DNA from 3 places in the Furfurilactobacillus sp. WILCCON 0119 genome. Region 1 is predicted to be linked to each of the others. Evidence: predicted binding sites of a transcription regulator. Region 1 holds the regulator's gene; each other region holds the start of a gene.
What was found. The regulator LexA, encoded in region 1, represses DNA repair genes until DNA is damaged. The targets are predictions, from matches to a motif close to CNAACANNTGTTNG.
Positions count from the first base shown of each region.

Region 2: a site for LexA is predicted at 3,996-4,009, ahead of dinB (DNA polymerase IV). Genes of this name have one in related genera too.
Region 3: a site for LexA is predicted at 4,241-4,254, ahead of uvrB (excinuclease ABC subunit UvrB). Genes of this name have one in related genera too.

Region 1 is NZ_JBPCCV010000001.1:613,272-620,654, reverse strand. Features, by position in the region: tRNA gene ACRYI5_RS03175 (tRNA-Ser) at 744-832, opposite strand; gene ACRYI5_RS03170 (hypothetical protein) at 913-1,221, opposite strand; gene ACRYI5_RS03165 (hydroxymethylglutaryl-CoA synthase) at 1,456-2,622, shown strand; gene ACRYI5_RS03160 (hypothetical protein) at 2,713-3,339, opposite strand; gene ACRYI5_RS03155 (nucleoside 2-deoxyribosyltransferase) at 3,628-4,068, shown strand; gene lexA (transcriptional repressor LexA) at 4,130-4,759, opposite strand; gene ACRYI5_RS03145 (DUF896 domain-containing protein) at 4,995-5,234, shown strand; gene ACRYI5_RS03140 (YneF family protein) at 5,338-5,562, shown strand; gene ACRYI5_RS03135 (ABC transporter ATP-binding protein) at 5,645-7,383, shown strand, end outside.
Region 2 is NZ_JBPCCV010000002.1:35,190-42,572, reverse strand. Features, by position in the region: gene mutL (DNA mismatch repair endonuclease MutL) at 1-1,718, shown strand, start outside; gene ruvA (Holliday junction branch migration protein RuvA) at 1,730-2,323, shown strand; gene ruvB (Holliday junction branch migration DNA helicase RuvB) at 2,360-3,361, shown strand; gene yajC (preprotein translocase subunit YajC) at 3,445-3,867, shown strand; gene dinB (DNA polymerase IV) at 4,052-5,191, shown strand; gene ACRYI5_RS03700 (DHH family phosphoesterase) at 5,296-6,234, shown strand; gene ACRYI5_RS03695 (DEAD/DEAH box helicase) at 6,244-7,383, shown strand, end outside.
Region 3 is NZ_JBPCCV010000002.1:231,185-238,567, forward strand. Features, by position in the region: gene uvrA (excinuclease ABC subunit UvrA) at 1-2,065, opposite strand, end outside; gene uvrB (excinuclease ABC subunit UvrB) at 2,087-4,087, opposite strand; gene ACRYI5_RS04675 (DUF3021 domain-containing protein) at 4,395-4,850, opposite strand; gene ACRYI5_RS04680 (LytTR family DNA-binding domain-containing protein) at 4,847-5,293, opposite strand; gene ACRYI5_RS04685 (phospho-sugar mutase) at 5,325-7,052, opposite strand; gene trxB (thioredoxin-disulfide reductase) at 7,225-7,383, opposite strand, start outside.

The DNA of each region.
Region 1 (7,383 bases):
CGAAGGCATAATATGTCGAAGCATTTAAATCTACTGAATACCCCGGTGCGGACAATCTTTTTATTTTGTAACTGCTTCCTATACTTACTTTATCGGTTTGGCTTGCTGGCGAAGTTCCTAAAGAATCAGTATTCTTCCAAGTATAGTTTACGGTTAAGAAATGCTGATTCGAATCAGCTAAAACAGGGAAGGCCATACCCAAGGTAACGGCAAACATTAGTATAGCGACAATATTTCGAAGAACCTTTGACTGTTTCATAGTAACCACCTTTAATCAGTATTTTGTACACTTGAATTGTAGCATAATGTTTTATGCCAAAAGAACAGTTGTTACTTACAGTAATCTTCTGGTTAGATTCATAAAGTTTTATCTAAAAATAGCCCTCACTCCGGCGATTTCAAGCGAGATTTATTAATGTAATGGGGTGTAATTTTAAGATTAATTGAGCAGATATAAAACTGCTACATTACTCAAAAGTAATCATTCAGCATATGATAAGTCCACTTTATTTGGTATACCAATTTAAGAGAAATTCATTAAAAACAGAACCATTTCTGACTTTAAATTAAATGGCCATCTTGTAACTAAAAATACATTTGTGCACACCTTGTGCACACACTTTTAATATTTCAGTGATTATTCAGTGACTGGTCAAAATCAAAAAAACAAGCCAAACCCTTGATATAAAAGGGTTTTGCTTGTTTTTTGTTCTTCTTCGTGACCGTTCAATAACGGGTCAAAAAGGAGACGACAGGATTTGAACCTGCGCGCCCGCTATAAACGGGTTCGACGGATTTCGAGTCCGTTGCATTACCGCTCTGCCACGTCTCCAAAAGTACTTAATTAGTATAGCATAAATTGCCGGACTGACAAGCATTGTGAGGGGATAAAGTGAGCGGGTAATGAATTAACTAATTGAATTCGATCTCAGTCATGGATTCTTCAATGTCTTCAAAGACGTGGTTGCTTTCAATAAACGTTCGCCACGCGTGATCATCGGTCACGTTACTTCCGAGAGCAGCGGCAATCCGGTTATAAATGTTCTCGAGGACGGGAACAAACATTTTATCGACGGTCCGGTCAAGTTGGGTGTCATTCCATTGTTTTGCCGCTAACCGCCGTTGGTTACGCGCCTGTTGAAAGGCGAGGGCCTGTTCATAGTAAATCGGCCAAATGTTTGAGTTGGTTTCAAGATAAGCCTTAAACGTTTCGTGGTCCATAATGGAACTCCTTTGGCGAATGTACGTTCGCGTTTATTTAATTTCCATTTTAATCCTGTCCCATCCTGATAGCAATAACGAGTTTGATTGACGAGGGTGATTATTATGAGCGCCTTAAAAAGTAACCATGCCGAGCCAGTGATGTTTGACTGTTAATCAAACAGCGGTTAAAGTTAACTCAACAATCAACGACTTAAAATGGTTTTAATTAAGACAGAATAAGGATGGCAACTCATGAACGTTGGAATTGATAAAATGGGGTTCTACACACCGCATTACGTACTGGACATGACGGATCTCGCCAATGCGCGTGGTGATGAGCCGGCGAAGTATCACATTGGCATTGGGCAGTCAGAGATGGCGGTCGTGCCGGTGACACAAGACGTCGTCACAATGGCCGCAAACGCTGCTGCTCAGGTGCTTGACGATACTGATCGTGATCAAATTGATCTGATTTTATTCGCGACTGAATCAGGCATTGATAATTCGAAGGCCGCCGCAGTTTACGTTCAGCACTTGTTAGGGCTGACTGAACACACCCGGGCAGTTGAAGTAAAGCAAGCATGTTATTCAGCGACCGCAGCGTTACAACTGGGTCGTGACTACCTGTTAGCCCATCCTGACCGGCGTGTCTTAGTTCTGGCGGCGGATGTGGCCCGGTACGGGTTGGAAACGGCTGGAGAAATCACGCAGGGCGGCGGCGCGGTTGCCATGGTGATGAGCACGGAGCCCACAATCATGGCAATTGAAGCGGACAGTATGTATTTAACACGTGATGTTATGGATTTTTGGCGGCCAGTTTACGCGACGGAAGCACGGGTTGACGGGCATTATTCAGCCAACATTTACATCGATTTTTTCCAGGATGTCTGGCAACGATTTAAAACGCAATTTGATCAATCGGCGATGGATTTTGATGCATTTCTCTTTCATTTGCCGTTTACAAAAATGGGACTTAAAGCGTTGCGAACGGTTTTACCAGAAGTGGATGACACACAGGCGACGAAACTAACGACGAACTTTGAGGCCGCCCGTGAATGGAACCGTCATGTGGGGAATCTATACACGGGTTCTTTGTACCTGAGCCTGCTGTCACTATTAGCAAACGGTGAGCTCGCTGCTGGTGCCCGTTTAGGACTCTTTAGTTTCGGCTCCGGGGCAGAAGGTGAGTTTTATACTGGCCGACTGCAACCAGATTATCGCCAGGGGTTCAATAAGGCAGCGATTACGGAACTACTTAATAACCGGACGCCGGTTGATGTGGCCACATACGAAGCGCTATTTTCAGATCAATTGCCAACCAACGGCACGGATCGGGAGCTTGATATCAGTGCGGACCCAGCCCAATTTGTGTTAACAGGCATTAAGAACGAACAGCGCCAATATTTAAATCGTGGTTAATGAAAACGGTGGTCCTACGGGATTGCCGTTTTTTGGCTGAAAAAAGTCCTGTCGATCAAGGATGATCAACAGGACTAAACGGAACGGTGATTATTTAATGAAGTTCGTGACAGTTTTACCGTTTTTTGCACTATACAAAACCTTGCCTGATTGGTCCGGGCTAACCATGGCCAGGGTGTAATCGTCCTTCAAGGATTTACTGATGTTGGCGGATGAGGCCCGTAAATGGTCTGTCATGGTTGGCCATTTAGCTTCCTCAGCGTCACTTGGCGTTTTTTCTAACTCCTCCAGAGCTTTAACGGCATCCTTATTGGTTGGATGAATGGTGTATGTCTTTGTGTCAGCGTCAAGTGTAACGGTACCAAGACTACTGAAGGCATTTGCCAGTTGTGATTTAACCTGGCTCTGTGCGTTAGCGGTTGCCGCACTCTTCTGGCCGGCCGTTTCACCATCAATGGCAGCTTGGTTCGGATTGAATACCGAGGCAGCTTTGGTTAATGCTGCCTTAGTGGTCGAACTGCTGGAAGATGACTGCATGCTCCATGAACCATGGTGGTGCCAGACGGGGAGCTTAACGACGCCGTACCCAGTAATGAGGGCAAAAACGACGACTAATAGGGTGGCAAAACGCCAGGTTCCGTAAGACTGGATTGAGTTGAGCAGGTAAAAAACGGCAAGGATCAACGCGATGCCACCGAAAACGGCCAAAAAGATCATGATTATTCCTCGATTTCATTGGGTAATGTTGTCTTTTAAGTGTACCATTGTGGCCGCCACTGAAAAAGGGGCCATTAATGAATTGAGTGGTGGAAATTGTGGAAATTAGTGATAAACGTATGTGAAGCAGAAGATTGTGGACAATGTTTCGATTTAGATTCATAAATGGTGAACCGATTGCCATTATCATGAGGATTTACTAAAAAATATGAATGAGTTTTCGGAATCACGGTGACAATGTTCGCTAATCGAGTATACTGAGAATACTACTTGAGGAGGAACACACACGTGAAATCAATTTACTTAGCAAGTCCTTTTTTTGATGAAGAACAAATTGACCGGGTTAAGCGCGTTGAAGCAGCCTTAGCCGCCAACGCAACCATTGGGGATGTCTTTAGCCCCCGGAAGTCGCAGTTTCCCGAATTGACCTTTGGGAGTCCTGAATGGCAAGAAACGGCCTATAACCATGACTTAGAAAACCTTAACGGGTCCGATATTGTTGTAGCCGTGTCCGACTTCACTGAAGATTCAGTTGATAGCGGGACGGCGTTTGAAATTGGTTACGCCGTGGCTAAGGGCAAGCAGGTAGTTTTACTTCACGAAAAGGATAGCCTTGTTAACTTAATGTTGGCTAAGGGGGCAGTGACTTACGTGACAACGGCTGAAGCCATTGCAGATCTTGATTTTGATGCCTTACCAAATCAAGCCTACCCAGGCAAAGTTCAATAATCAGTAAAAAAATCCCTGAACGGCTAACTGCGTTCAGGGATTTTTGTGTGGTTAAATAATGCTAATAAACAGAGTCACGGTAGAGGCCAACAACCTTACCTAAAATGGAAACTTGGTTAAGAATGATGGGCGCCATGTGATCATTTTCTGGCTGAAGCCGGTAGTGATCGGATTCCTTGAAGAATCGTTTACAAGTGGCTTCATTTTCGTCAGTCATCGCAATGACGATGTCACCATTGTCTGCATTTTGTTGGCGGCGGACAATGACCCGGTCACCAGTCAAAATGCCCATGTTGATCATACTGTCACCACGAATGGTGAGCATGAACAAGTCGCCATCATATTCGGTTAATTCTGGGGGAATGGGGAAGTAGTCGGTTGCGTCTTGAACCGCTAAAATGGGTTCCCCAGCAGCGACGACACCCAGAACCGGAATCTCATTAGGGGTCGTTGAAATGCCGAGGGCGGTTAGACCAGCGTCCGTTAGTTCAATGGCCCGGGGTTTTGTTGGATCTTTAACCAGGAGGCCCTTTTTTTGGAGTCGGTCAATGTGACCGTGAACGGTGGATGTTGACGATAACGCAACCGCTTCACCGATTTCACGGACCGTTGGCGGGTAACCTTTTTCGTTAACCCGGTCATAAATGAACTGGAGAACAGCCATTTGCTTCGTTGCAGCACCTTTTGCCATGTTTACACCTCGTTATTAAATGTCGTCGCCATGGGTCTTGTACACCACAAACGGGTGGCCGAAAATGGTGCCCATGATGGATCGGAAACGCCGAGCGACGCTTTTTGTTATTTAAAACTTAGCATATTTTACGAACAGGGTCAAACAAATGTTCGCTACATTGCAAATCTTTTCCTCTTTTGGCAATAATCTTGTATAATAGCTGTCAAAGCTGAATTAAGGAAGTGACTGAATAATGGAACCAGAAAAATTGCGTGCTCGGATTAACGAATTAGCTCAGAAAGCAAAAGATGGCGGACTGACTGAGGACGAACAAGCCGAACAAAAAAAGCTCCGCGAGGAATTCCTTGCAAACTTCCGGAAATCATTCCGTTCACAAGTTGAGATGATGCAGGTCTTCGATAAGAATGGTAATGAAGTGACACCGGAAAAGGTTCGCCAAGTTCAACGTGATAAAGGCTTGCGTGACGATTAATTAACGTTAATGAAGATTTTTTCGGTTAAAGGGTTTTCATCCGCCGATTAGTTGTGTAGTATAATAAGATGTATTTTATTTAAACGTAAAGGAGGGGTATTTGATGTCAACAGGGTTGTGGATCTTACTTATTATCGTAGCGGCAGTGGCTGGCGTTGTCGGCGGCTTTTTCTTTGCACGCCGTTACATGCAAAACTACCTTAAGAATAATCCTCCAATTACTGAAGAGATGTTACGGACAATGATGTTGCAAATGGGGCAAAAGCCTTCTGAAAAGAAGCTTAAGCAAATGCTTGCCACCATGCAAAGTCAGGCACGTAAAGGTTAATTCATGTAATTAAAGTAACGGATAGGATTATTCCTATCCGTTTTTTTGTCGTTTCATTTGAATTGAGAGAGGTTGGTGAGTTATGGCAATTTTTAGAAAGTTGGCCTGGTATTTTAAAACGGAACGGCGGCGCTATTTACGGGGTGTTCTTGGGTTATTGATCACGGCGCTCCTTGGCGTTATTCCACCCCGGATCCTCGGGGATTTAGTTGATTTGATGGGGAAACGCCAATTGACAGGGTCCCGGTTAGCACTGGACCTTAGCCTCATGGTTGCTGTGGCGTTAGGTGCTTATGCCGCCCGCTTTTTATGGCGAACGTCGATTTGGGGCGGTGCGGCAAACCTTGAACGAACGCTGCGGGAACGGTTGTACTGGCACTTTATGCAGATGGACGCGAGCTTTTATCAGCGTTACCGGACCGGTGATTTAATGGCCCATGCAACAAACGACCTTTCTGCCATTCAGCGAGTGGCTGGTGGGGGGATCTTGCAGTTTGCAGATTCCGTCATCACAGGGGGAACAACGTTAATTGCCATGCTGGTGCTTGTTAATTGGCGGCTAACGATTCTTGCGGTGTTACCACTACCATTGATCGCAGTTGTTGCCCGGTATTTGGGAACAAAGATTCACGTGGCCTTTGGTGAATCACAGGCCGCGTTTTCTCGGCTTAACAATAAGGCCCAGGAAAGTATCGAGGGAATCAAGGTCATTAAAACACTTGGTCAGGAGCAACAAGACGAAGCAGACTTTGAAACTCAAGTGAAGCAGACGATCGCCATTAATCGGCGGACCAACAGGCTAGACGCACTTTTTGATCCATTAGTCACAATTATTATTGGACTTTCCTACGTTGCGACAATCATTTTAGGCGGTCGGTATGTGACAACTGGCGTAATCTCGCTGGGGCAACTGGTGACGTTTATCGCCTACATTAGTATGTTGATCTGGCCAATGTTTGCCATTGGTCAGTTATTTAACACGATGGAGCGGGGGAATGCGTCGTACGACCGGGTTAATACATTGCTGCATGAGCAGTCCAGCATCGTCGAAAAGACGGCGGGGTTATCTGCGCCCGCACACGGCGAATTAACGTTTAATATTGAGGCCTTTCATTATCCTGATGAAACGGGCAACCAATTGACTGACGTTCACTTCACGTTGCCCGCGGGTCAAACGCTTGGCTTAGTGGGCCGTGTGGGGGCGGGGAAGTCATCCGTTATGCGGCTATTACTCCGTCAGTTTGATGCATACACCGGTGAAATTACGATCGGTGGTCATGACATCCGCGACTATACATTGGATGCCTATGTCGGTGTTTTGGGCTATGTGCCTCAAGATAGTTTCTTGTTTTCGTCAACGATTCGCGAAAACATCGCGTTTGCTAAACCACAGGCGACCCAGGCAGAAATTGACGCAGCGGCGCACATTGCCGCGTTTGACGTGGAGATTGCAACCATGCCGAATGGTTATGATACAGAAGTTGGTGAGGGCGGTGTGTCTCTATCGGGTGGGCAAAAGCAGCGGTTAGCCATTGCACGGGCCCTGTTAGTTGACCCAGAAGTGCTAATTTTGGACGACGCGTTATCTGCGGTTGATGCGAAAACGGAAGCGCAAATTTTAGAGCGGTTACGAGCTGCCCGAAACGGAAAAACGACGATTATCGCAACCCACCGTTTGAGCGCGGTCGTGAACGCTGACCAGATTCTTGTGTTAGCCGATGGACACGTTGCCGAGCGTGGCGATCACGCAACGTTAGTGAAAGCGCACGGTTGGTACGAACGCATGTATGAACAACAACAGTTAGCGGATGCGATTGGAGG
Region 2 (7,383 bases), on a different contig from region 1:
CAGTCGCCGACGTGTGGTTAAAAACGGCGACGGGGCGTGGTGCCGGTAGTGAAATCCACGTTAAGGGTGGCGAGATCCTAAGCCATACATCAGGCGCGTCCCGGCCGGGGACAGAGGTTACGGTTAGTGACCTGTTCTTTAATACACCAGCGCGGTTAAAGTACCTAAAGTCGCCACAAACGGAACTAGCCAATATCGTTGATACGGTTAACCGGTTGGCCCTGGGGCACCCGGAAATTGCATTTAGTTTACGGCATAACGGGCGTGAATTAACGAAAACGGCGGGGCGTGGTGATCTGCAACAGGTCATTGCCGGGATTTATGGAGTTCAAACGGCCCGGAAAATGGTTGCCATTCAGGCAGAAGACGCGGATTTTCAACTGACGGGTTTTGTTGCCCTTCCAGAATTGACGCGGGCCTCACGAAACTACATTTCAGTGCTGATCAACGGTCGGGCGATTAAAAACTTTCAACTGACGAAGGCGTTGATCAAAGGGTATGGCTCAAAGCTCATGGTTGGGCGTTATCCCATCGCGGTTCTAAACTTAACGATGGATCCACTGCTGGTGGATGTAAACGTTCACCCGACAAAACAGGAAGTTCGGTTGAGTAAAGAACCACAACTGGCTGACCTGATCGATAAAGCAGTTTACAACCGGCTGGCAACGGAAAACTTGATTCCGGATGCCTATCAAAATTTACACGGGGAACAAACGGTGGATCCGGTGGCACTGGGCGAGCAGTTGACACAGGCCTCGACCATTCACGATGCGCGGATTAACGTGACTTACGCACAGCCACAAAAAACGGTGCAAGCTGCCACAAGTATGCCAGCGCCGGCTGATGAAGCAGTGGCGTTACCTGAGGAGCAGGCGCCATCGTTACCTGACGCGCTCCCAACCCAGGCGTTAGCCCCTGTGGTGATCCATCAACGCGATGACATGACCAGTGCGTCGATGACGGCGTTTGATGCGCGTTATGAGGCCCAGACGATGCCCGCACCGTTTGCAAACGAGGATGCCCCTGCCGTTGCGGTGCCAAGTGAGCGCCTCGAAATGGTTCCCGAAGTGGCGGAACCAACGACAACGCAGCCACGGTTTCCAGAACTGATGTACATTGGTCAAATGCACGGCACATTTTTGTTTGCGCAGGCCGCTGACGGGTTATACTTAGTTGATCAACACGCTGCTCAGGAACGGATCAAGTATGAATATTACCGAGTGAAGATCGGTGAGGTAAGCGACGACCTTCAAAGCTTGTTGGTACCGATTGTTTTGGATTATCCGGTGAGTGATGCCTTGAAAATTAGGGATGCTGCGGATGAATTACGGTCATTAGGACTGATCCTTGAACCGTTTGGCGCTAACAGTTTCATTGTCCGGCAACACCCAACGTGGTTTGTCTCAGGGCAGGAAGAGAGCACGGTTCGTGAAATGGTGGATTGGGTGTTAACGGATGGTGGGCTGACGGTGGCCAAGTTCCGTGAAAAAACGGCCATCATGATGAGTTGTAAACGGTCGATCAAGGCCAATCATCACCTTGATGATCGGCACGCCAAAGCGCTCTTGCATGACTTAGCCCAAACGCAAAATCCGTTTAACTGTCCTCATGGTCGGCCAGTGGTCGTCCACTTTACGAACGCAGATATGGAAAAAATGTTTAAACGGATTCAGGATAGTCATGAAGCCTGGTCTGAATTTGATGATCACGAATTTTAGGAGGCACACAAATGTTTGAATATTTACGGGGAACGGTTAATGCCGTAACACCTGCATACGTTGTCCTCGATGTAAATGGGGTGGGGTACCTGATTCAAACGGCGAACCCCTACCGCTTTCACGAGGGTGACGAGGGGGTTCAGATCTACGTCCACCAGGTTATTCGTGACACAGAGATGAACCTGTTTGGGTTTGTTGACGAGGATGAAAAGCGGCTGTTTTTGAAGTTACTCAATGTTTCTGGCATCGGGCCCAAAAGTGCGCTGGCCATCCTTGCTAACGAAGACCACAGTGGCCTAGTGGCCGCCATTGAAAATAACGACGTGGCCTTTTTAACGAAGTTCCCTGGCATTGGGAAGAAGACAGCGCAACAAATTGTGCTGGACCTACAAGGAAAGCTGAGTGATCTTGGGGCGTTGCCAGGCCAACTTGATCTGGAAGTTGCCCCAACGACATCGCAGGCCTTAACAGATGCATTGGCAGCTCTGACGGCACTCGGATACAGTGCAGCAGAAGTGAAAAAAGTCGAAAAACAATTAACGACCATGAGCGCCAAGTCGACAGACCAGTACTTAAGTGCGGCCCTGTCGTTATTAACGCGTTAATGATGGTAAATAATGGTTGAGGAGGTGAGTGACAAGATGGATGATGAAGTGATGTCGAATGAACCGGTTAGTGAGCAGGAAGCGTCGCTAGAACGGTCGCTTCGACCAACGACCTTGGCGCAGTACATCGGTCAAGATACGGTGAAGGAGCAACTCACGGTCTACATTACGGCAGCAAATGCACGGGAAGAGTCACTGGACCACGTGTTACTGTACGGCCCACCCGGACTGGGGAAAACGACGTTGGCCATGGTGATTGCAAATGAAATGCAGGTCAACATTAAGACAACGAGTGGCCCGGCCATTGAACGGCCCGGTGACATCATTGCGTTGTTAAACGAATTACAGCCTGGCGACATTTTATTCATTGATGAAATCCACCGGTTACCAAAAGTGGTGGAAGAAATGTTGTATTCTGCAATGGAAGATTTCTTCGTGGATATTGTTGTGGGCCAGGGACCAACTGCCCATCCGGTTCACTTTCCGTTGCCACCATTTACCTTGATTGGGGCAACCACCCGGGCTGGCTTGCTATCTGCGCCATTGCGAGATCGGTTTGGCATCGTCGAACACATGAACTACTACACGACGGCTGACCTAGAGGAGATCACGTTACGGTCGGCCAACATTTTGGCCAGTAACATCGTGAAGGCAGGCGCCCATGAAATTGCCCGCCGCTCACGGGGAACCCCCCGGATCGCCAACCGGTTATTAAAACGGGTTCGTGATTTTGCGGAGGTTGATGGGAGTGCTGCCATTGATGCGCCAATTGTCGACCATGCGCTCCGTGTTCTTGGGGTGGATGAGTTGGGACTGGATGAAGTGGACATCAAACTATTGAACACGATGATCGACTTTTACAACGGGGGGCCCGTTGGGTTAACGACCCTTGCGGCCAACATTGGTGAGGAAGCGGATACCATCGCCGAAGTGTACGAACCGTACTTATTACAAACGGGGCTCATTAAACGGACGCCCCGGGGCAGAATGGTGACATCAGCCGGGTATGAGCACCTGCACATTCCCGCTCCAGACTGAAATTAATTGCCGAATTCCATTTGGCAACCTTCGTTAAGTCTGGTACAGTACATTAAGGAATCTATTTGAATGAGGTGGAGAAATTGACAAGTTTATTAGCAGCAGCCGCTAAGAGCGGGCAAAACAACATGTGGAGTACAATCATCATGATTGTCCTTTTCGTGGGGATCTTTTATTTCTTTATTATGCGGCCAAACCGGAAGCAACAAGATCAACGTAAAGAAATGATGAACGGGATTCACGTTGGGGATCACGTGGTGACGATTGGTGGGTTACACGGTGTTATTGACGCACTTGACGAAACAAAGAAGACAGTGACGATCGATGCTGACGGCATTTACTTAGTGTTTGACTTACAGTCAATTCACCACGTAGAAACGCCAGCAGCAACGACGAGTGCTGCCGCAGCACCAATGAGCAGTGCAAGCTCAGAAGCAGCGAGCGCCGCAACAAGTGCAACTTCAGAAGCAACAAGTGCTGCTGAATCAGAAGCACCAAAAGACTAATCATTTGTCCATTTAATGGCGATGTGAAGTTATAAAACCGACGGAGACCCTCATGTGGATGGGGATTCTCCGTCGGTTTTATTTATTGAGAATAAAGTGGCGGAAGGACGGTGTTTTTGCTGTTATTGCGAACATATGTTTGATAAACTGTAAACTAAATAGTGGAAAAAAGGAGGGGTGACTCATGGCGCAGACGTTAATGCAGGTTCCACTAGTTGTGGATGCCAGTCGGAAAATTATTCATGTGGATATGGACGCGTTTTATGCCTCTATTGAAGTCCGTGACCACCCCGAGTTTAAGCAGCAAGCACTAGTCATTGCGCGTGATCCACGGGAGACCGGTGGACACGGCGTCGTGACAACGGCGAATTATGTCGCCCGTAAACTAGGTGTTCATTCTGCGATGAGCGCACAGGAAGCTAGAAAATTGGCGCCCAAGGCTGTCTTTAAACGGCCGGATTTTCCCAAGTATCGGGCGGTCTCTGCACAAATTCACGAAATTTTTCATCAGTATACGGATCACATTGAGCCGATTGCGTTTGATGAAGCGTACCTTGATGTGACGACCAATAAGCAGGGCATCGAGTCCGCTGTGGCCCTTGCGCATCAGCTCCAGGCGCAAATTTTTGAAACGGTTCATTTAACGTGTTCAACGGGAATTTCGTACAATAAATTCTTAGCGAAGCTCGCCTCTGACTATGCAAAACCAGTGGGCGTTACCGTTGTCTTACCAGGAGACGCCGAGACCTTCCTCGCCCCGTTGCCCATTGAAAAATTTCGTGGTGTAGGAAAAAAGACGGTTCCAAAGATGCACGACCTGGGCATTATGACCGGGGCGGATCTATTAAAACATTCGGAGCCGGAACTCATTCAACATTTTGGCAAACTGGGCTATGCGTTATATCGTCACGTTCGGGGGAGTGATGACCGACCGGTGGAGTGGCAACGGGAACGTAAATCCATTGGGCGTGAAGAAACTTACGATACCCTGATCACCAATGAAGCGGATGTTGAGACACAGTTACAATTATTGGCAACCGAACTGGTGGAACACCTGGTTAGCCGGCAACGGCACGGAAAAACCATCGTCCTGAAGGTCCGTGATGCTGAGTTCAATACGGTTACCAGGCGGCGAACGCAAACTGAATTTTTTGAAAATTCGGCTGACATCATTTATGAAACGGCAAAAGAATTGTTCGACGAAACAGCTGATTTAGCAGCGAGCGTCCGGTTGCTAGGAATTACGATGACAAATTTAGATCCACTTTCTTTTGAAAATATGACGTTACCACTATTTACTTCGGCGTCTTCACGCGCATTTTAACCGGATTATGGTCCATAGATATCGCTGTGAGGCTTTGTATTTACGCACAATGTCCGTTATACTGGCATGTACGAGACTTGTAGCGAGAAGAGGGGCCAAAAACCATGGACGTGCAAAAAGCAATTTTTGACGATATTAATCGCAACCGCATTATCATCATTCACAGACATCAACGACCTGATCCAGATGCCGTCGGGGCACAGGCAGGCCTTGCCCGGATTTTGCAGGTTGCTTATCCTGAAAAGAAGATTTATATCGTTGGAAAGCAGGTTCCTGGTTTGGCCTGGTTAGCTGAAATGGACCAGGTGGCTGATTCACAATTTGACCAAGCACTGATTTTGATCCTCGACACGGCAAACGAACCGCGGGTGGATGACCAACGGTGGCGTGACGGTCGGGAAGTTGTGAAAATTGATCACCATCCAGATGACGATCCGTTTGGTGATCTTAGCTGGGTGGATGACCAAGCCTCCAGCACCTCAGAAATGGTTGTGGCCTTTGCAAACCGGTTTGACTTAACGATTGACGCAACGGCTGCCCGGTCACTGTACGCGGGCATCGTTGGGGATACCGGGCGGTTCCTTTACTCCGATACGACCCCGACGACCATGCGCGTGGCTGCGCAACTGATGGACACGGGGATCGATGCCGTGGCCGTCAACCAATTGGAAGATGAAATGCCAGTGCCAGTCGCACGGTTATCGGCATACCTCTATGAGCACCTGGAGATCACGGCGAGTGGTGCAGCGCACGTTGTGTTAAGCGCGGAAACAATTCAGTCGTTTGACCTTGGTGACGCCGGAACTGCAAGCTTAGTTCCGATGCCAGGAAAGATTGATTCAGTGCGGGCCTGGGCCATTTTTGAGGAACAAGACGACCACAGTTATCGGGTTCGTTTACGGTCCAAGGGTCCCGTGATCAACGGGTTGGCCCGGCAACACAACGGTGGCGGCCATCCGCTTGCCAGTGGTGCGAAGGCGAAAGATAAAGCTGAAGTTCAAACAATCATTAGCCAACTAGAAGCCTTAACAAGCGCCCAATAAGGAGAAACTATGACGGAAACATTTACAGAACTAAACTTGCGACCAGAGCTAATGGCCGCCTTAACGGAAATTAACTTCGTGAAACCCACACCGGTTCAAGCGCGGTTGATTCCCGTTATCATGGCTGGCCGGTCTGTTATTGGTCAATCACAAACGGGGAGTGGGAAGACCCACGCCTTTTTACTGCCCATCTTTAACCAGCTCAAGCCTGATTTAGATGAAGTGCAGACCATTATTGCGACACCATCACGTGAATTGGCGAGTCAAATTTACGCGGATGCTAAACAATTGGCGAGTCATTTTGACCAGCCAATTCGGATCGCAAACTACGTTGGGGGAACGGATCGGTCACGGCAAGAACGCCAACTGGGTAAGCACCAACCCCAAATTGTGATTGGGACCCCAGGACGGTTGCGTGACTTCATGGATGAACATGACCTGGGCTTACACACCGCCCACCAACTGGTTGTTGATGAAGCGGATATGACCCTTGACATGGGCTTTTTAAACGACGTAGATCACATTGCGGGGGCCCTGCCTAAGGACCTTCAAATGTTGGTCTTTTCCGCAACGATTCCCCAGAAGCTGCAACCATTCTTACGGAAATACCTGACGAACCCGGTGATTGAAGAAATCCCGGTAACGTCAATTATCAGTCCAACGATTGATAACTGGTTGATGTCAACCAAGGGGCACAAAAAGAATGAAATGATTTATGAATTACTGACAATGGGTGAACCATACCTTGTGCTGGTCTTTTGTAACACCAAGCAACGCACGGCCGAATTAACGGCGTACCTGAAGGAACGTGGCCTTAAAGTGGCCATGATCTCAGGAGACGTGCCGTCACGTGAGCGGAAACGGGTGATGAAACAGGTTCAAAACCTGGAATACCAATACGTGGTTGCAACGGACTTGGCAGCGCGTGGGATTGATATTAAGGGTGTTTCACACGTCATTAACGATGACATTCCGGCAGACCTGGACTTCTTCATTCACCGGGTTGGCCGGACCGGCCGTAACGGCATGTCTGGAACGGCGATTACGTTGTACCGTCCTGGTGAAGAGGATCAGGTTGCTGAAATCGAAAAATTGGGTGTGAAGTTTGCGCCGAAGGATATTCGTCAGGGTGAAATCGTTGATTCATAC
Region 3 (7,383 bases), on a different contig from region 1:
CGATGTCCACGATCTTTTCAATGTTCTTAATGCCGGCCACACTCCTGTACTTTCCTGGCTTAGCCGAGTTATTGTTCAACTTCTGTGCTAAAACTTTTTCCAGGATCGAGTTCACTAACGTCGACTTCCCGGAACCAGACACACCGGTCACGACGGTCATTTCGCCCAGCGGGAAGCGGACATCCACGTCCTTCAAGTTATTTTCTGAAGCACCCTTCAACTCGATTGCCTTCCCGTTACCGGTGCGCCGCGTTAACGGAACCGGAATGAAATCTTTCCCGGACAAATACTTCCCGGTCAATGATTTCGTGCTGCGGGCAACCTGCTTTGGTGTACCGGCGGCCATCACACGGCCCCCGTTTTCACCAGCACCAGGGCCGATATCAATCAAGTAATCAGCGGCCAACATGGTATCTTCATCATGTTCAACAACAATCAGTGTGTTCCCAAGGTCACGCATCCGCTTCAATGAACTGATCAACCGGTCATTATCACGTTGATGAAGTCCGATGGATGGTTCATCCAGGATGTACAGGACCCCGGAAAGGTTCGAGCCGATTTGCGTGGCTAATCGAATCCGTTGGGCTTCCCCACCAGACAAGGTCCGGGCAGACCGACTCAACGTCAGGTAATCCAGGCCAACGTTTTCAAGGAACGTTAACCGATCACGAATTTCCTTAACGATGGGTTCCGCGATCACACGATTTTGTTCACCGAGGGTCAGTTCATTAAAGAACGGCACTTCGTCACTAATGGCCATTTCGGACACTTCACCAATGTGCCGGCCGTTGATCTTAACGGCTAGCGCCTGCCGATTCAACCGGTAACCGTGACACGTTTGACACGTCAATTCAGTCATGTACTGCCGCATTTGGTCACGAGTAAAGTCAGAGTTCGTCTCTTTGTAACGCCGTGAGATGTTGTTCATTACGCCCTCAAACTCAGCGTCAACGTCACGAACCCCGCCAAAATCGTTTTCGTAATGGAAGTGGAAGGTCTTCGTCGTTCCATATAACACCATGTCACGCTGCTTCTTCGGTAATTTGCCAAATGGCGTGTCCATGTCAATCTTGTTTTGTTCCGCAAACTGTTCAAGCATGCTTGGATAGTACATTGAACTAATCGGATTCCATGGTTCCAAGGCCCCATCACGTAAAGTCTTGGTCCGGTCTGGCACCACGAGATCTTCATCCACTTCTAGTTTGACACCGAGTCCTTCACAATCTGGGCAGGCACCAACTGGTGCGTTAAAGGAGAACAACCGTGGTTCTAATTCACCAACGGTAAAGCCACAAATTGGACATGAGTAGTGTTCGGAAAACTGTAATGGATCACCATCGATCACATCAACCGTGGCGTACCCATCACTCAACCGTAACGCTGCTTCAAATGAATCAAACAGCCGGCTACGACTGTCGCTGTCGGGCCGCACTACGATCCGGTCAATCACAATGTTGATGCTGTGGTACTTGTTCTTATCCAATTCAGGTACTTCATCGACGTCCATTGTTTCACCATCGACTTGGACCCGAACGAACCCTTCGCGCTTGATCTTTTCAAACACCTTCGTGTGCTGGCCCTTCTTGCGCCGCACGATTGGGGACAGAATCTGAAGCCGCGTCCGCTCTGGTAAGGCCAGGACCTGATCCACCATTTGTTCAACGGACTGACTGGTAATTTCCGTCCCGTCGTTTGGACAAATGGGGGTGCCGACCCGCGCCCAGAGAAGCCGCAGGTAGTCGTTGATTTCTGTTACGGTTCCCACCGTTGACCGGGGGTTCTTACTGGTTGTCTTCTGGTCAATCGAAATTGCTGGACTAAGCCCGTCGATCGAATCAACGTCTGGCTTGTCCATCTGGCCCAAGAATTGCCGGGCGTACGCTGACAAACTCTCAACGTAACGGCGCTGGCCTTCAGCGTACAACGTATCAAACGCTAACGAACTCTTTCCGGAGCCCGAGAGCCCCGTGATGACCACAAGCTTATCCCGTGGAATCGTTACGTCGATGTTCTTTAAATTATGGGCACGTGCCCCATGGATCACAATTTTATCGTTATTTGCCATGCTTCCCCTACCTTGTTGCCGTTATTGTTTGGCCGTCAATTCCATGATTGTGTCACGGAGGTTCGCCGCTTCTTCGAAGTCTAACTTCTTGGCGGCTTCTTGCATTTGCTTGTTCAAACCAGCCAACATTGCATCCTGATCAGCCTTACTCAAATTATCAAAATCATCCTCGCTAAACGTCGATTCGTGCTGCCCTTCACCCGTTGGTGCGGTGATCGTGATGTTATCACGAATTGGCTTAACGATCGTTGTTGGTGTGATGTGATGTTCCTCGTTATAGGCTTCTTGCAGTGACCGCCGCCGTTTTGTCTCGTCAATGGCTGCTTGCATCGAGCCGGTAATTGAATCTGCATACATAATGACGGAGCCGTTCGCATTTCTGGCCGCCCGCCCGATTGTTTGAATCAATGACCGTTCGTTCCGCAAGAACCCTTCCTTATCTGCATCCAGGATGGCGACCAGTGAAACTTCCGGCACGTCAATTCCTTCCCGCAAAAGGTTGATCCCAACCAGAACGTCAAACTTACCAAGTCGGAGATCCCGAATGATTTGCGTACGCTCCAGCGTTTTGATGTCACTATGAAGATAACGAACCCGAATCCCGAGATCCTTCAAGTAGTCCGTCAAATCTTCCGCCATCTTTTTAGTCATGGTGGTTACAAACGTTCGTTCATGCTTTTCGATCCGTTTGTTGATTTCACCAACCAGGTCATCAATTTGACCCATAATCGGCCGCACCTCAATGGTGGGGTCCAGTAAACCGGTTGGCCGAATAATTTGCTGCACAACCGTATCCGTTTGTTCGTGTTCATAATCTCCTGGTGTGGCGGACATGTACACAACCTGGTTCACGTGTTGCTCAAATTCATCGATCTTCAATGGCCGGTTGTCCAACGCGCTTGGCAACCGGAAACCATAGTCCACCAGCATTTGTTTCCGTGACCGGTCACCCTTGTACATTCCCCGAACCTGTGGCATCGTCACGTGACTTTCATCCACAACGATCAGAAAATCCTTCGGGAAGAAATCAAGGAGCGTAAACGGCGGCTCTCCGGGAGCACGGCCGTCCATATGCCGCGAGTAGTTTTCGATTCCACTCGTATACCCCATTTCCTTCATCATTTCCAGGTCATACGTCGTCCGTTGCTGAAGTCGTTGCGCTTCAAGCAGCTTGCCCTGATCATTTAAAACGGCCAATCGGTCCGTTAATTCGTCGCCAATCGTTGTGATGGCGTGATCCATAATCGCATCGTTTGTCATAAAGTGGGTCGCCGGAAAAATGGTGATGTGGTCACGATCACCGATCACTTCACCAGTAAGGGCGTCAACTTCACGCATCCGGTCGATCTCGTCACCAAAGAATTCAATCCGCAAGGCCCGTTGGTCTTCAGAGGCTGGGAACACTTCCACAATGTCGCCGTGGACCCGGAACCGGCCCCGCTGGAAATCAATGTCGTTACGTTCAAACTGAATGTCGACCAGCTTGCGCATAAAGTCATTCCGTTCGATCGTCTGCCCGATCCGCAATGAAATAACGTGATCCTTATACTGGTGTGGATCCCCTAAACCAAAGATGGAAGAAACGGACGCCACAACGATCGTATCATTACGTTCAAGTAACGAACTGGTCGCTGAGTTCCGCAGCTTATCGATCTCGTCGTTAATTGCCGAATCCTTTTCAATGTAGGTATCAGAAGAAGGCACGTAGGCTTCTGGCTGGTAGTAATCATAGTATGAAACAAAGTATTCCACCGCGTTATTGGGGAAGAACTCCTTGAATTCACCGTACAACTGTCCGGCCAGTGTCTTATTGTGTGAGAGCACCAACGTCGGTTTGTTGACGTTGGCAATGACGTTACTAATCGTGAACGTCTTCCCGGTTCCAGTTGCCCCCATCAAAATCTGGGCCTTTTTGCCACTCTCGATTCCCGTGGTCAACTGATTAATTGCTGCCGGCTGATCACCAGTCGGTTTGTACTTTGAAACAAGGTCAAATTTACGATCAGCTTGACGTTCAATCATCCTAACGTCTCCCCCTTTATGTGCGTTGTCGAGTTCATCATTATTGTCGTCCCATTAGTGTAACAGGTCTGTCAAGCCGGACCAACGAAAACGATCGGCTATGGCAAACACGTCACACGAATGCGTTTAGATAGCGTATTTATGATAGCACAGCGAACATACTTTCGCACGAAATAAGCCCAAAAAGATCCGAATGTTTGGCAGCATCAAATGTGCTGACCGAACCGTTCGGATCATCATGCGTTCACACTAAAATTGACTTGTTTCACCGGTCCTTAGGGCGCCCGCGACATTCCCGTTTAGTCACTCATTGCCGCACATCAGGGAGTGACTTGTTTAACCGCTTGACGATTTGTTTGGCTCTCATCATGCTACTCAACCAAATGGTAATGTAAACGACCACGTAGATCACTGTATAACCGATCAACCACCCCACGTTAAGTGGAAACCAGCCACAGATAATGGCTAACGGTGTGAATAAAACAAACGTCACACTAAAGTGGACGACCGTTTGCATCGTGATGCTCCACCATTCTTGATCAAAGACCATTCCCGCCAAACTAAACATGACACCAATCATGATCCATAGCCCCGTTGATACCAGTGTTGCCGTTGTTAACGACGTGAAGTGCTGCGTGAACCAAGGGGATGAGGGATAAAACGATTTTGTTTGTTCAATAACCGAGAAGAATAAGGCGATCAGGTAACCAACTGTGATGCCAACGATAACGCCAAAACCAATTCTTGCGCCCATTTTTTTCATTTTAGTAACCTCCGTTTAAGCGTTTGTGCATATCGCCGTGAGGTATAAGTCACCTCATCAGAGGTTAACCGCACCAAAAAGATGCCACCACGGCCCAGGTAAAACTGTTTGATGCATGAAATTCGAACAATTTCTGAACTTGAGATCTGAATAAACAAGCGCTTTGATAACCGCTCCGCCAGTTCATAAATGCGCTGACGAATTTGGTAAGTCCCCGTAGCTGTTTCACACACAACGCTTTTCCCAGCGGTATAAAAACGAATCACGTCAGCAATGGCAATGCTAACGGTTCGGTCATCGTGGTGCCCTTCGATCATTAATAACGTTGAAAAATCTTCAATCGTTTGCCCCAATTCAATTAAATCTGGTGTTTTTTGCATCGCCGTAATGGTGACAAACGGTTCGGCAAATAAAAAAACGTTAGCTGAAAAAAAAGATTTCATTCTCTCAACTAACGTTTTATTTTAATGTCATTTAGCCTTCAACAAAGGCGTTAATGGCGTCGGCAAACTGTTGTAACTTTGTGTTGGCTTCTGCCAACGTTGCCCCATTTGTTCCAATGTAGAACTTGATTTTTGGTTCCGTCCCGGATGGCCGCACAGCAATCCACGTGCCATCAGCTAACCAGTACTTCAAGACCTCTGCATGCGGCAGGTCGAGTGCTTCAACACTACCATCAGCAAACGTCTTGGTTCCCTTAGCGATGTCGTCCGTTGCCACAACCTCAACGCCAGCATAGGCGGTTGGGGCGTTGTTTCTGAACTTATCTAAAATGGCCTCGATCTTCTTAGGCCCTTCGATCCCCTCGTACGTTTGTTGCAACGTTTGTTCACGGAAGTAACCGTACTCTTTGTACAGCCCTTCCAGACCATCATACAGGGTTTTTCCTTGCTTCCGGTAGTACGCCGCGATTTCAGCCAACAGGGTCAACGCCTGGATGGCATCCTTATCTCGAACGAATGGCTTGATCAAATACCCGTAACTTTCTTCAAACCCAAACATGAACGTGTGACTACCCGTATCCTGGAAGCTTTGGATCTGTTCCGCAATAAACTTAAACCCAGTCAACACGTTGATCATGCCCACATGGTAGCTTTCAGCAATCTTTGTCGCAAACTCTGTGGAAACGATCGACTTAACGGCAACCGCATTTTCTGGTAGCGTCCCTGCCGTTTTGTTTGCTTCAAGAATATAGTGCAACATTAGGGCGGCAATCTGGTTCCCCGTCAGGAGTTGGTACTCACCGTTAGGCAACCGTACAGCAGTTCCTAACCGGTCAGCGTCGGGGTCCGTGGCAATCAATACGTCCGCGTTCTTTTCCTTTCCCAAGGCAATGGCCATGTCAAACGCCTCTGAAAATTCAGGGTTCGGAAAGGCAACGGTTGGAAAATCACCATCTGGTTCGGCTTGTTCAGGAACCGTAATGAAGTTTTTAAACCCAGCGTTTTTAAGGGCCCGTTCACCAGGCATCCGCCCAGTTCCGTGAAGTGGTGTAAAGACAAACGTCATGTCTTTGCCTTCTTCTGCGGCTAGCGCTTTATCAACCGTGACCGTTGCAATGTTTTCCAAGTAAGCTTGGTCGACGTCTTCACCGATGATGGTTTCTAACCCATTTTCCATGAGCACTGCCTCATCCGCCGTTTCAATGGCAAAGAGGTCCGTTACCCGCCGAATGTAGCTCGTGATCAGGTCAGAATCCTTTGGTGGCATCTGCGCGCCATCTTCACCATAGATCTTGTAACCATTGAACTGCTTGGGGTTATGACTAGCAGTGATCATGATTCCAGCAAACGTCTTTAAGTGACGCACCGTGAAGGATAGTTCTGGTGTTGGCCGTAACCCTTCAAAGACAAAGCTCTTGATGCCGTGTTGACCCAAAACCTTGGCTGCTTCATGCGCGAATTCAGTTGAGTGGTGCCGTGAGTCAAAACTAATTGCGACCCCACGTGCTTTCACTTCATCGCCAAGCTGGTCCATGTACATGGCGAGCCCTTCAGTTGCCTGCCGCACCGTGTAAAGGTTCATCCGGTTGATCCCAGGTCCCATAACACCACGCATCCCGGCAGTTCCGAAACTCATTGGTTGATAAAAGGCATCCTCCAAGGCGTCATCGTCATTTGCCATGGCGGTTAATTCTGACTTAAGTCCTGCTTCTAAACCTGCGTAATCATTCCAGGTTTGGTACATTTCTTTCCAGTCCACAATTGCATCTCCATTCGTATAATCAAAGTCACCAATCTGACGTTAATTATACCCTATTCGGAAACGCCGCGCAGAGTCAGTTCGTCACTAGTAGTCTCGCCACCGTTTTAAATCAAAAAAGGTGCTTACGAACGATTACGCGTCCATAAGCACCTTTTGATTATAAAATTTGTTAGGCTTCGGCCGCAACGGCTGCCTTCAAATCTTCCAAATATTGAAAAACTTGTTGGCCGGCAATGCCGCCATCACCCACAGCCGTAGTAATCTGGCGAAGATCCTTTTCACGAACATCCCCAATGGCGAAGATTCCAGGAACCTTTGTTGCCATGTG